DNA from 3 places in the Pseudoduganella sp. LjRoot289 genome. Region 1 is predicted to be linked to each of the others. Evidence: predicted binding sites of a transcription regulator. Region 1 holds the regulator's gene; each other region holds the start of a gene.
The links. Region 1 encodes FNR, which switches genes on or off when oxygen is low (the NO sensors DNR and NnrR bind a similar motif). Its sites were predicted from a motif close to TTGATNNNNATCAA; they were not measured.
Positions count from the first base shown of each region.

Region 2: the regulator FNR is predicted to act here: its motif matches at 3,057-3,070, upstream of ACSQ8Y_RS23215 (OmpW/AlkL family protein).
Region 3: the regulator FNR is predicted to act here: its motif matches at 1,023-1,036, upstream of ACSQ8Y_RS08360 (XrtA system polysaccharide chain length determinant).

Region 1 is NZ_CAXUPN020000001.1:5,662,114-5,666,691, reverse strand. Features, by position in the region: gene ACSQ8Y_RS24285 (MarR family winged helix-turn-helix transcriptional regulator) at 1-339, opposite strand, end outside; gene ACSQ8Y_RS24280 (YgaP-like transmembrane domain) at 481-702, shown strand; gene ACSQ8Y_RS24275 (RNA polymerase sigma factor) at 689-1,207, shown strand; gene fnr (fumarate/nitrate reduction transcriptional regulator Fnr) at 1,254-2,012, shown strand; gene ACSQ8Y_RS24265 (FixH family protein) at 2,019-2,546, opposite strand; gene ccoG (cytochrome c oxidase accessory protein CcoG) at 2,557-3,954, opposite strand; gene ccoP (cytochrome-c oxidase, cbb3-type subunit III) at 3,929-4,578, opposite strand, start outside.
Region 2 is NZ_CAXUPN020000001.1:5,406,548-5,411,125, reverse strand. Features, by position in the region: gene ACSQ8Y_RS23225 (methyl-accepting chemotaxis protein) at 4-1,713, opposite strand; gene ACSQ8Y_RS23220 (DUF2244 domain-containing protein) at 1,897-2,355, shown strand; gene ACSQ8Y_RS23215 (OmpW/AlkL family protein) at 2,365-2,979, opposite strand; gene ACSQ8Y_RS23210 (hypothetical protein) at 3,169-4,137, shown strand; gene ACSQ8Y_RS23205 ((2Fe-2S)-binding protein) at 4,244-4,578, shown strand, end outside.
Region 3 is NZ_CAXUPN020000001.1:1,944,131-1,948,708, reverse strand. Features, by position in the region: gene ACSQ8Y_RS08365 (EDSAP-1 family PEP-CTERM protein) at 52-984, shown strand; gene ACSQ8Y_RS08360 (XrtA system polysaccharide chain length determinant) at 1,129-2,652, shown strand; gene ACSQ8Y_RS08355 (XrtA-associated tyrosine autokinase) at 2,673-3,455, shown strand; gene ACSQ8Y_RS08350 (glycosyltransferase) at 3,439-4,578, shown strand, end outside.

The DNA of each region.
Region 1 (4,578 bases):
GGCCGCGCGCAAATCCTTGCCCTTTTGCGTCAGCGTCAGCACGCGGTTGCGCTCATCCTGTGGGTCGCGCCCGCGCAGCAGATAGCCTTCGGCTTCCAGCCGTTTGACCAGCGGCGTGATCGAGCCGGAGTCCTGCTGCAGGCGCTGGGCGATGTCCTTGATGCCCACGCCCTCCTCCTCCCACAGCACCACCATCACCAGATATTGTGGATAAGTGAGATTAAGCTCGGCCAGCATGGGCTTGTACAGCTGCGTCATCTTCAGCGATGTCGAATACAGCTTGAAGCACAGGTGCTGGTCCAGGATGGGGGGACGGGGTGGTTTTTTTGCGGCGGTCATGGGCGTAGCCTAACCCGCCCGGCCGGAAAAGAAAAATATTTTGAAAAATATTCGGCAAGCGGCGAATCCAGATGCGGCGCGCCCGCCTCTGGTCTGGGGAGGCTGGTCCTCATCTAGCCAACTATCCCAAAGGAGGGCAAAATGTTCTATGTTAAGAATGTGACAAGCGGCGAGCGCGTGCTGCGCGTGGCAGCCGGGCTGCTGGCGGCGGCTATCGCCTGGCTCGGCGTTGGCGGTATGGCCGGCGCCCTGCTGGCGGCATCGGCCGGCGGCATCGCGGCCACGGGCTTGTTCGGCTTCTGCCCCATGTGCGCCATGTTTGGGCGCCGTCTCGATAAAGTGAAAAAGAATGGCACTCTCTGAAACACATTGGCCTGTGCTGGACGCCGCCCACGGCGGCGATCCGGCCGCGCTGGCCCAGTTGCTGCGCCTGTGCCAGCCCGATATCCGCCGCTACGCCCGGCGCTCCTGCCTGGCCGGCGACATCGACGACGCGGTGCAGGAAGCGCTGCTGGTACTGTCGCGCCGCCTGGCTTCCTTGCGCGTGCTGGCGGCCTTCTCCGGCTGGATGTTCAAGGTGGTGCAGCGCGAGTGCCGCCGCCTGGGGCGGATCGCGCTCAACTACGACCCCTACGACGAAGAGCGCGCCGAGCAGTGGCTGGCCGCGCAGGACACGGCCGGGCTGCGCCTGGACCTGGTGCAGACGCTTGAGTCGTTGCCGGCCGACTACCGCCAGGCGATCTTGCTGCGCGACTTCGCCGAGATGAGCATCGCCGAAATCGCCGCGGAACTGGGCCTGAGCGTGCCGGCGGCGAAAAGCCGTTTGCACCGCGCGCGCCAGATGGCGCGGGAATACCTGATCGCCTGACTGCGGATTAGGCGTGCGGCAGGGCGGGATCGATTACACTGGACGCATGAGTATCGAGCTGCCCTCCCTGACCATCCCCGGCATGACGGTCGACGTGCTGCGCGCCAGCTGCGCCACCTGCAGCATGCACCAGCTTTGCCTGCCGATGGGACTGGGCGAAGCCGACATGGAACGCCTGGACCAGATCATCGGCCGCCGCCGCAAGGTGCCGCGCGGCGGCACGCTGTTCCGCATCGGCGACGCCTTTACCAGCCTGTATGCGATCCGTCTCGGCCATTTCAAGACCTACCAGGTGAACCCGGACGGCGCCGAGCAGATCACCGGCTTCCAGATGGCCGGCGAGCTGCTCGGCATGGACGCCATCAGCACCGACCGCCACCACTGCAACGCCCTGGCGCTGGAAGACAGCGAGGTGTGCGAGATACCGTTCTCCAGCCTGCAGCAATTGCTGGCCGATATGCCAACCTTGCTGCGCCATTTCCATCGCATGATGAGCCAGGAGATCACGCGCGAGCAGAGCGTGATGTTGTTGCTGGGCAATATGCAGGCCACCCAGCGTTTCGCCGCCTTCATCGTCAACCTGTCCTCGCGCTACGAGGCGCGCGGCTATTCGGCCACCCAGTTCCAGCTGCGCATGTCGCGCGAGGAAATCGGCAACTACCTGGGGCTGACCATCGAGAGCATCAGCCGCCTGCTGTCCAGGTTCAAGAAGGAAGGCTTGCTCAGGGTGAGCAACCGCGAAATCGAGCTGCTCGATCCGCCGCGCCTGAAGGCCATCACGGCCGGCACCGACCGCTGCGGCTGACCTTCGTCAATCGGCCCGCACGGTGATTTCGCGCTGCAGCGGCCAGTTCCAGTTGCCTTCCAGGCGCCACTCGCGCTGCCCGCTCTCCAGCAGCACCTGCCAGCGGCTGCGCTCCAGCATCGGCAGCACGGCGCCGAAAACCCCGTCCTCGGCGGGCTTCAATTCCAGCATGATGTCCTTGGCCGGCTGCGTGGCATGCGCCAGGCGCAGTGTCACGCGCCGGGGAACGGCGTGCTGCGCGCTGTCGATCTTCCCGGTCAGGATGCCGCGCGCCACGTCGTAACGCAGCACGGCGGACAAGCCCAGCGCGCTGGCGGCCTTGTCGCGCCGCAGGTCCTGGTTGATGGCCTTGCCGCGCTTGTAGTAGTCGCCCGCCACCAGCGCATCCGCTTGCGAGAAGGCCAGCCAGCCGGTGTAGAAGCCCGCCAGCAGCACGATGAAGGGCCCCAGCATCAGCAGCCATGGCCAGCGCTGCTCCCACCATGGCCGCGGCGCGGAGTCCCTGGGTTTCTTTATTGCAGGGGATTGCATCATCTTTTCCTTGTCATCTGCGCGGTACGATGAATACCGCTTTTTCCTTCACCCGCAGCGCCGGATCGTCCAGCGCCGTCAGTTCGATCGCTATCTTGTTCGAGCCTTTTTCGCCATCGCCGTGTGCGGCCCGCAGGCGGACCGGCACGGCCCGCGTCTCCGTGCCGGCCAGCGCCACCTCGGCGGGCGTGACCAGCGCCAGCGAGGGCAGGCCGGAGACGCTGATACGGTAGCGGTGTTGCCGCTCCGAGGTGTTCATGATTTGCAGGCGGTAGACGTTCTCTATCATGCCGTCCTCCACCTCGCGCCCCATGGCGCCCCGGTCGCGTATCACGTCCATCTTCAGGGGTGTGCGCAGCCACAGCGCGCTACCCACGGCGCCCACGATCAGGGCCAGGATGGCCGCGTACACCAGCACCCTCGGGCGCAGCGCGTGGCGGCGGATCTGCGCCGGCGTGTAGCCTTCGGCCAGCGCGTGGTCGGTGCTGTAGAGGATCAGCCCGCGCGGCTGGCCGGTCTTGTCCATCACGCCGTTGCAGGCGTCCACGCAGGCGGCGCAGCCTATGCATTCGTACTGCAGGCCCTTGCGGATGTCGATGCCGACCGGGCAAACCTGCACGCACATGGAACAGTCGATGCAGCTGCCGCCGGCGCCCCCTGCGCCGTTCGCCGCCTTTTTTCCCAGAGGGCCGCGCGGCTCGCCGCGTTTTGCGTTGTAGGTGATGATCAGGGTGTCGCGGTCGAACATCGAACTCTGGAAGCGGGCGTAGGGGCACATGTATTTGCACACCTGCTCGCGCAGCCAGCCCGCGTTGCCGTAGGTGGCCAGGCTGTAGAACAGCACCCAGAACCATTCCCACGGACCGAAACTCAGCTGCAGCGCCTCCAGCGCCAGCGCTTTGACCGGCGTGAAGTAACCGACGAAGGTGTAGCCGGTCCACAGCGCCACGGCGCCCCAGGCCAGGTGCTTGCCGCCCTTGCGCCAGGCTTTGTTGAAGCTGGGCCCTTGCTTCGCCAGGCGCATCTGGGCGCTGCGCGTGCCTTCGAACCTGCGTTCTATCCACAGGAAGATCTCGGTGTACACCGTCTGCGGGCAGGCGAAGCCGCACCATACGCGGCCGGCGATGGCCGTGGCCAGGAACAGCAGGTAGGCGCAAATGATGAGCAGCGCCGCCAGGTAGATGAAGTCCTGCGGCCACAGCACCAGGCCGAAGATGTAGAACTTGCGCGCCGCCAGGTCGAACAGCAATGCCTGGCGGCCGTTCCAGCCCAGCCACGGAGTGCCGTAGAAGGCCAGTTGCGTGAGCCAGACGCAGACCCAGCGCAGGCTGGCGTAGCGGCCCGCCGTCTCGCGAGGATAGATCTCCTCGCGGGCGGCGTACATGTTAATGACTTGCGACGGCGCGTTCATCTTTGTTGCCCTGGTTGCCCTGGTTCGACAGGCCCCACACATAGGCCGACAGCACGTGCACCTTGCCCTCGCCGAGGAATTCGCCGAAGGCCGGCATGGTGTTGTTGCGGCCCTTGTTGATGGTTTCCATGATGGTCTCGGCGCTGCCGCCGAACAGCCATACCTTGTCCGTCAGGTTGGGCGCGCCCAGCGCCTGGTTGCCGGTGCCGGCGCCGGTATGGCAGCCCATGCAGGCGTTGAATTTGCTCTTGCCGAAGACCACCTTGATCGGATCGGCGGTGGCGCCGGACAGGCTCAGGACATAGTGCGCCACGTTCTCCACATCCTTGTCCGAGCCGAGCGCGGCGCCCATGGGCGGCATCACGCCGTGGCGGCCGTTCATGATGGTGGTCTTGATGATTTCCGGCGTGCCGCCGTGCAGCCAGTCCTGGTCGGTCAGGTTGGGAAAGCCCTTGTTGCCGCGTGCGTCGGAACCGTGGCACTGCGCGCAGTAGGTCAGGAACAGGCGCTCGCCGATGGCCTGCGCCTTGGGATCGGCCGCCACCGCTTTCAAGTCCTGCTTGAGGTACTGGCTGAACAGCGGGCCGTACTCGGCCTCCGCCTTCTTCAGTTCCGCGCCGTACT
Region 2 (4,578 bases), 260 kb from region 1:
GGTTTAGAACTCTTCCCAATCGCTTTCGGCCGGTTTGGCCGGCGACAGGCGCTGCGCCGGCTTGGTGGCCGGCGCCGCCGCCACGCTGCGCGCAGGCGCAGGCCGCGCTATCTGCGCCGCGCGCCGCGCAGCCGGTGCTGCCGGCGCCACAGGCGCAGCCGCCGTCCGCGCCCCGGTCTTGAAGAATCCCACCACGGTGGCCAGATTGCCGGCCTGCTCCTGCATGCTTTGCGATGCCGCCGCCGCCTCTTCGACCAGCGCCGCGTTCTGCTGCGTGACTTCGTCCATCTGCGAGATGGCGGCGTTGATCTGCTCGATGCCCAGGGTCTGTTCCTGGCTGGCCGAGGTGATCTCACCCATGATGTCGGTTACGCGCTGGATGCTGGAGACGATTTCGCCCATGGTCTGCCCGGCGTCGTTCACCAGCTTGGAACCGGTGTCCACATTGGCCACCGAGGCGTTGATCAGTTCCTTGATCTCCTTGGCCGCCGCCGCCGAACGCTGCGCCAGGTTGCGCACCTCGGACGCGACCACCGCGAAGCCGCGTCCCTGCTCGCCCGCGCGCGCCGCCTCCACCGCCGCGTTCAGCGCCAGGATATTGGTCTGGAAGGCGATCCCGTCGATCACCCCGATGATGTCCACGATCTTGCGCGACGAGTCGTTGATGGTGCCCATCGTGTCCACCACCTGCGCCACGATGCTGCCGCCCTTGATCGCCACTTCCGACGCGGACTTGGCCAGCGTGTCGGCCTGGCGCGCGTTGTCGGCGTTCTGCTTGACGGTGGAGGTCAGTTCCTCCATCGACGACGCGGTTTCCTCCAGCGAGCTGGCCTGGTGCTCGGTGCGCGAGGACAGGTCCAGGTTGCCCGCCGCGATTTCGCTGGACGCGGTGCTGATCGCGTCGGTGCCGGTGCGCACCTGGCTCACCACGTTGAGCAGGCTGTCGTTCATAGCCTTCAGCGCCTGCAGCAGGCGCCCGGTCTCGTCGCCGCCGCCGGTGTCGATATGGGACGACAGGTCGCCCGAGGCCACCGTCTCGGCCACGTCCACCGCCTTGTTCAGCGGGCCGGTGATGGAACGCGTGATGAACCACGCCACGAAAATGCCGATGGCCATGGCGCCGGTGCCGAGCGCCAGCATCAGCACCTGGGAGCTGGTGTAGACGGTTTCGACGTCGTCGCTGGCATCCTTGGCCAGCTTGGTCTCGTAGGCCACGAAGGCGTCCAGCGCGGCCAGCACCTTGGCCAGCGACGGGCCGGCCTCCTTCAACAGGAATTCGGTGGCGTCCTGCACCTCGCCGTCCTTGCGCAGCTGGACCAGTTGATTATTTTTGGCCGCGCCGGTCTTGAGCGCTTCATCCACGCTGGCCATGAGCTGCCGTTCCTTGTCGTCGGCCAGGCGCTTCATCAGCGCCTCCTTGGCCACGCCGTACTTCTTGCGCGCCTCGGCGATTTTTCCCAGTTCGGCGTTCATTTCGGGAGTGCCCGGCACCACGATCATGGTGGTCAGCGCCAGGGTGATGTCGCGCACGTGGTCCACCATCTGGTTGGCGGACTCCATCTTCACGTTCTTGTCGTGCACGATGTCATGGGTGCGGCTGCCGATGCGCGACAGCGAACTCAGTCCCAGCAGCAGCATCGCCGTCAGCAAAGCCAGCACCACGGCGAATCCGATGCCCAGGCGGACACCTATCTTCATGTTAGCGAGCGACATGTCTCCCCCAGTTTCTGAATATCGTTTTTGTGTCCCTACATTGTTCCCCAAATTGGCGCGCACGCGGAGCAAAATTTTGCATCACCTGTTGCGTACTGTGACGGGTTGTCGCCGGGAAACAACGAGTTTCGGTGATGCGGCCGGCGCGGCAGTCGTAAAATAGGAAAAAAAGGAGGGGACGACGTGCGGCGCGACCTGGAAAAACGCGAGTGGCTGTGGCGGCGCAACTGTTCGCTGACGCCGCGCCAGACGGCCATGGCCTACGGCTTGCTGTGCGCATTGTCGCTGTCGGTCGCTGCCGTTTTCCTGATGCTGGGCGTATGGCAGGTGCTGTGCTTCACGGGCGTGGAACTGGCCGCCGTCACGGCCGCCTTCCTGTGCTATGCGCGCCACGCGGCGGACTACGAACACGTGGTGCTGACCAGCGGCTGCCTGCTGGTCGAACGCGTCTCCGCCGGCAAGGTGGTGCAGACGCAGTTCACGCCCGGCCGCACGCGGGTGGGCATGCCGGAGCATGGCGGCGAGCTGATCGCCCTGGAGTCGGACGGGATGGCGGTGCAAGTGGGGCGCTACGCGATGGCCGGGCAGCGCCTGAAATTCGCCAGCGACCTGCACATGGAACTGCTGGCCGGCCGCTTTTGAAGCGCTGCCTCAGAATCGGTAACCCACACCCACGGACAGCAGCAGCGGATCCACCTTCACCTTGCTGATGATGGCGCCGGCACTGTTGACGTCGCTGCGGATCCGCACCTTCTTCACATCCACGTTGAGCGCCCAGCGCTGGTCCAGCCGGAAGTCCGCGCCGGCCTGCAGTGCAAGGCCGAAACTCTTGTGTTCCAGGCCGGCGTTGCCGCCCAGGAGATGCACCTTGGACAGGGTGGTGTAGTTCAAGCCTGCGCCGGCGTAGGGCTGGACCTGCGCGCCCGGCATGAAGTGGTACTGCGCCAGCAGCGTGGGCGGCAAATGCTTCATGGTGCCGATGCTTTTCCCGTCGAGCAGCACGTCGTGCTTCTGCGGATAGGTCAGCACCAGCTCGGCCGCCAGGTTCGGCGAGAAGAAATACGACACGTCCAATTCGGGGAAGGTCTTGTTGTCCAGGGTGAGCCGGTTGGCCGCGCCGGTGCCGCCGACCGGATCCGATTTGTCGGCCGGGTCCAGGTGCAGGGCGCGCAAGCGCACCAGCCAGGGACTGGCTTCCGCTGCCACGGCCTGGCCCGCCAACAGGCTGCCGATGCCCAGGATGATGGCCGCTGCGGACTGCTTCATACGCTTGTTCATACACTTCCTCTCTGCTGTGTCGTTAAGTAATGACGGCAGTGTATTGATGCGGCTCAATAAAAACTTTGATGTATGTCAAAACGTCCATAACGGGCATTTTTTCGCATGGCAAGGTGGCGCTCCCCCTGCAAGGCCGGGCATAGACTTTCTGCACTTACCAGGAAAGGGGAAACCGCCATGACCCATACACTTGCAGCAGTATTCGACAACCGGAGCGACGCCGAGAAGGCGCGCAGCGCCCTGCTTGGTGCAGGGTTCAAGGACAGCGACGTGCGCTTGAGCGATCCCGCCCCGGGCGGCGGGACGCAGACGCAGGCGCAACCGCAGACACAATCGCAGACGCAGTCCGGCGCCGACGCGGGCGCGTCGATAGGCGGCAGCATCAAGCACTTTTTCACCAAGCTGTTCGGCGAGGACGACGAGGAAAACAGCCAGGCCTATGCCGAGGCCGTCAAGCGCGGCAACACGGTGCTGACCGTGCAGGCGGACAGCCTGGACAGGGTGGAGCACGCCGCCGATATCGTTGAGGGCTACGGCCCCGTCGATATCGACGAGCGCAAGAGCAAATGGAGCGCCAGCGGCTGGACCGGGGGGAGCAAGGGCCCCGCCGCAGGCGGCCGCGCAAGCGGCCAATACGCGGGCGCGCAGCAAAGCGCGCAAGGCGGAACGGCGGGAAGCGGTGCCGGCGGCGAGTCGCGTCAGGGCCAGAGCGGCGGCCAGTCGCAGCAGCGCGCCAGCACCGGCGGTATCGGTGATACCGGCGCGCAGGGCGTGCCGGTGATCCACGAAGAGATCAGCATCGTCAGCCAGGGCATCCTGCGCGGCGGCGCGCGCATCTACGAGCGCGTGGTCACCAGCACCGTCCGCCCCCTGCAGACGGATAGCCAGCCGCGCTCCAGCCAGGACGAGGCGTCCTACCGCAGTCACTGGACCAGCAACTACGGCAGCGCGGGCGGCCAGTACGACGACTACGCGCCGGCCTACCGCTATGGTTCGGAGATGGCCGGCAGCGACGCCTATCGCGGCCGCTCGTGGGAAGAATCGGAGTCCAGCCTGCGCGGAAAATGGGAAAGCCAGCACCCGCAATCGGCATGGGACAAGGTCAAGGCCGCCGTGCGCCACGGCTGGGAAAGGCTGACTTCCTGATACACAGCCGATACAAAACTGTCCCAAACCGTGCTCTGCAATCGCCGAAAAGGAGGTGTAAGATAGGCAGGCTTTACCTATCGACAACCCACCTGCAGGAGACAGCATGGCGCAGCTCAACGTCAATGGTTCGGTACATGAATTCGAGGCGGAGGACGACACGCCGCTGTTGTGGGTGCTGCGCGAGCAGCTGGGTATGACGGGCACCAAGTACGGCTGCGGCGTCGCGCAATGCGGCGCCTGCACCGTGCATATCGACGGCGAAGCCACGCGCAGCTGCGTGCTGCCGGTGTCCGCGCTGAACGCCAAACAGAAGATCGTGACCATTGAAGGCCTGTCCAGGGATGGCAACCACCCGGTGCAGAAGGCCTGGGCCGCACTGGATGTGCCGCAGTGCGGCTTCTGCCAGTCCGGCATGATCATGGCGGCCGCCGCGCTGCT
Region 3 (4,578 bases), 3.7 Mb from region 1:
GGCACCCACCCGCGCCGTCATCGTGGAGTCACTTAATAGGAGAAACACACCATGAACATCGTCAAAAGAGGTTTTCTGCAAACGACGCTGGCAGCCAGCCTGGCCCTGGCCGCCGTCGTCCCGGCCCATGCCAACACCTTCGCCTCGTCCATCCTCAACATCAGCAACTTCCGTCTGCTCGATTCGACCGGCACCGCCTTCAGCACCACCGATTTCTCGCGGCTGACCGGCACCAACGACGCGCACGCCACCGCGCAACTGAACGGCGTGTTCGCGAACGACGCCGATTCGCGCAGCATTCTCAATCCCGTGCCGCCTAATATGGCCCAGCAATGCGTGGGCACCTGCCCGCCGGTGCCGCCGGACACCTACACCCCGATCGCCGGCATCCCGCCCGTGCTCACCACCTACGGCCACGCCGACCAGCGCCTGACGGGCGCCTCCATCATCATCGGCGCCACGCCGGCCGGCGCCAACGCGTCGACCCGGGCCGACGCGTCGACCGCCGTCAATGCGGTCGCCTCGGGCAATTCGGACGTGGGCACCTCGACCACCTTCGCCTTCACGCTGGGTTCGGCCGACGCCATGACCATCGCCTTCGACGCCAATCCCTACACCCGCGCGCTGGTGACGCCGGGCTCGGGTCCGACCTCGAACGCCAACGCGCGCCTGTCCTGGTCGCTCAGGATCGTCGAAATCGCCACCGGCGCGAACGTGCTGACCTTCTCGCCCGACTACCTGAACGGCGACAGCAATGTCAGCGCCACCGACGGCGCGCCCAACGACCTGATCTACGCGCCGGGTTCTCAGTTCTTCACCGCCACCACGCCGCTGCTGGTGGCCGGCGTGGCCTACCAGCTCACCATCCAGCACAACTCGCTGGCCAACGCGCTGCAGCAGGAACTGCCCGAACCGGGCACGCTGGCCATCCTGGCAGCGGGCCTGCTGAGCATGTCGCTGCTGAGCCGCCGCCGTCAAAGCTAGGCCCGGTTCCTGATTCACCGCACCACCCCCGCAATACTTTGACGCGGCTCAAACCGAGGCCACATACGGTCTGAGCCGCGTCTAGCCCCTCCTATAATCGGAACACCAAGCAGCATCCGCCGCCGACCTTCAGGAGCCCGGGACATGGAAGACTTCATCAACCAGCTACTCACCAGCGTGCGCGGGATCTGGAAATACCGTTGGCCGGCCATAGGCATCGCCTGGCTGGTGGCGATGGGAGCGTGGATCAGGATCGCCTCGCTGCCGGACAACTTCCAGACCTCGGCCCGCGTCTTCGTCGACACGCAGACCATACTCAAGCCGCTGCTGTCGGGCATGACCAGCGTGCCCAACGTCGAGCAACAGGTCGCCATCATGAGCCGCACCCTGCTGAGCCGTCCGAATATCGAACGCGTGATCCGCATGGTGGACATGGACCTGAGCAGCAACACGGCGCGCGAGCACGAGCAGCAGGTCGAGGACTTGCTCAGCAAGATCAAGATCGCCAGCACCGGCAGCTACGACATCTACACCATCACTTACAGTAACAGCAATCCGCGCCTGGTGCGCGACGTGGTGCAGTCGCTGCTGACCATCTTCGTCGAGGGCAGCTTCAAGGGCAAGAAGGGCGAGTCGCAACAGGCGGTGCAGTTCATCGACGACCAGATCAAGACCTACGAGGACAGGCTGGCTGCCGCCGAGAACACCGTCAAGGAGTTCAAGATGGCGCACAACACGCTGCTGCCGCGCCAGGGCATAGACTACGGCGTGCAGGTGCTGATGTCGGCCGACGCGCTCAACACCGCCAAGCTCGAACTGATGGAGGCCGAACAGGTGCGCAACGCCATCAAGTCGCAGACCACCGGCGACGAGCCCATCCTCGGTGAGCTCAGCCCGGCGGCCATCGTCAATCCCGAAATCGACGAGCGCATCAGCGCGCTCAACAAGAACCTGGACACGCTGCGCCTGCAGTACACCGAGCTGCACCCCGACATCGTCTCCACCAAACGCCTGGTGCAGCAACTGGAGCAGCGCAAGGTGGAGGAAGAGAAGAGCCGGCCGGCCAACGCCGACCCCGGCAAGAACTACAGCCCCATGCTGCAGCAGCTCAAGGTGGCGCTGACCGAGGCCGACGCCAAAGTGGCCGCCGCCAAGGTGCGGGTGGTGGAGATGGGCGCGCGCCACGCGCGGCTGGAGGCGCAAAGCCAGGCGGTGCCGGAGGCCGAATCCCAGCTGGCCGCGCTCAACCGCGACTACCTGATCAACAAGGAAAATTACGAAAAACTGATCAGCCGGCGCGAAGTGGCCAAGCTGTCGGGCGACCTGAGCCAGACGACCGAAATGATGAGCTTCAAGATCATCGACCCGCCCACGGTGCCGATGCGGCCGGTCGGCCCGAACCGCGCCCTGCTCTACAGCGGCGCACTGCTGGGCGCGCTCATCGTGGGCACGGCGGCGGCGCTGCTGATCAGCCAGATCCGGCCCACTTTCCTGAGCCCGGCCGAACTGCGCACCATCACCGGCCTGCCGGTGCTGGGCACGGTGACCATGAACTGGACGCCGGCCCAGCAGACCAAGCGGCGGCGCGGCAAGGCCGGCTTCGGCGCCGCCCTCGCCTGCCTGCTGCTGTCCTATAGCGGCGTGATGGCCAGCACCCTGCTTCAATAACGCCGAGGACTTCCATGAACATGCCAGAGAATTTACCCGCCCAGCCCGCGCACATGGCCGCGCCCTCCCCCGCCGCGCGCGTGCAGCGCCACGTCGAACTGGACCTGGAGCGCATGGCGCAGCTGGGCATGGTGACGCACGAGGGCGGCCGCACGCCGGCCGCCGAGGACTTCCGCATCATCAAGCGGCCCTTGCTGCGCAATCTGCGCGGCGACAACGGCGTGACCATCCGCAACGGCAACCTGATCGTCGTCACCAGCGCGCTGCCCGGCGAGGGCAAGACCTATTGCGCCATCAACCTGGCCATGAGCATCGCCATGGAACGCGACATCACCGTGCTGCTGGTGGACGCCGACGTGGCGCGGCCGTCGGTGCTCAAGGTGCTGGGCCTGGGCGCCGAGGCCGGGCTGATGGACATCCTGCTGAACGACGAGCTGGAGCTGGCCGACGTGATCCTGAAAACCAATGTGCCCACGCTGAGCATCCTGCCGGCCGGGCGCAGCAACCGGCACGCCACCGAGCTGCTGGCCAGCCGCAGCATGAGCACGCTGCTCAGCGAGATCGCCAACCGCTACGCCGACCGCATCGTCATTTTCGACTCGCCGCCGCTGCTGATCACCACGGAGGCGAGCGTGCTGGCGTCGCAGATGGGCCAGGTGGTCATGGTGGTGGAAGCCGAGACCACCACACAGAACGCGGTGCGCGAAGCGCTGCGCCTGCTCGACTCGTGCAAGCACGTCAACCTCATCTACAACAAGATCAAGGCGTTCCCCGGCACCGAATATTATGGCTATTACGAATAAGGCCGCCGCCGTGTTGGCCGCCGCCGCCGCCGTTGCCAGCGCCGCGACCGCCCCCGCCGCGCCTGCGCCGCTGGTGCTGCACCTGGTCGACCGCCTGCCCGAGGACGGGCGCGAGGACAGCCTGTTCAAGCTGCTGCGCCAGATGCCGGCCGGCCGCTACCGCCATGTCGTGCTGACCCTGAACGGCGCCGCCGAATGCGAAGTGCGCCACAACGGCGCCACGGTGCAGGTGATGAGCTTGAGCGCGGGCGGCGGCCTGGGCTGGACCGGCTGCGTGCGCCTGTACGGCCTGCTGCGCCGGCTGCGACCGGACTTGCTGCATACGCGCAGCGTGCGCGCGCAATTGCTCGCTGCCGTGGCCGGCGTCCGCATCCGCTTGCCGAACGCCCAGCCGGCCGACGCGCTGCCCGCGCGCCACGCGCTGGGGCGCTGGCTGGCCGACGCGCTCGGCGCCGGCCCTGTGCTGGTCCATCCGGCGCACGGCGCCATCGACAGCGTGCAATTCCATCCGCGCCTGGGACTGGCCGCCGCTGCTGTCGGACCGCCCGGTTTCCTGTGCGAAAACGCCTTCGTCATCGGCGCCGTCGGTCCCATGGACAGGGCGCAGGACCACGTCTCGCTGGTGCAGGCTTTCCTGGCGCTGCTGGAGGAGCTGGGCCGCGACGCGACACCGCTGCGCCTGCTGATCGCCGGCGACGGCCCCTGCCGCGATCTGTGCAAGGCCATGCTGTGCGCCGCCGGCGCGGGCCACCTGGCGTGGCTGCCCGGCGCGCGCGACGACGCCGCCCGTTTGATGCGCTCAATGGACGTGTTCGTTGCGCCGTCCGCCACGCCGGTCTACGGCGACAGCCTGCGCGTGCTGGAGGCCATGGCCAGCGGCCTGCCGGTGGTCGCCGCCATGGCGGGCGCCCACCCGCAGCTGGTACAAGCAAGCTGGACCGGCACGCTGGTGCCGCCCGGCCAGCCCGAGCTGTTGGCGGACGCGGTGGCCGACTACTACCGCATTCCCGGCCTGGCCCGGCGCCACGGCCAGCGCGCGCGCCGCCTGGTGCTGGCCCACCACAGCCTGGCCACCGTCGCCGACCGCTACCTCACCCTGTACGACACCCTGCTCGCGCGCCAG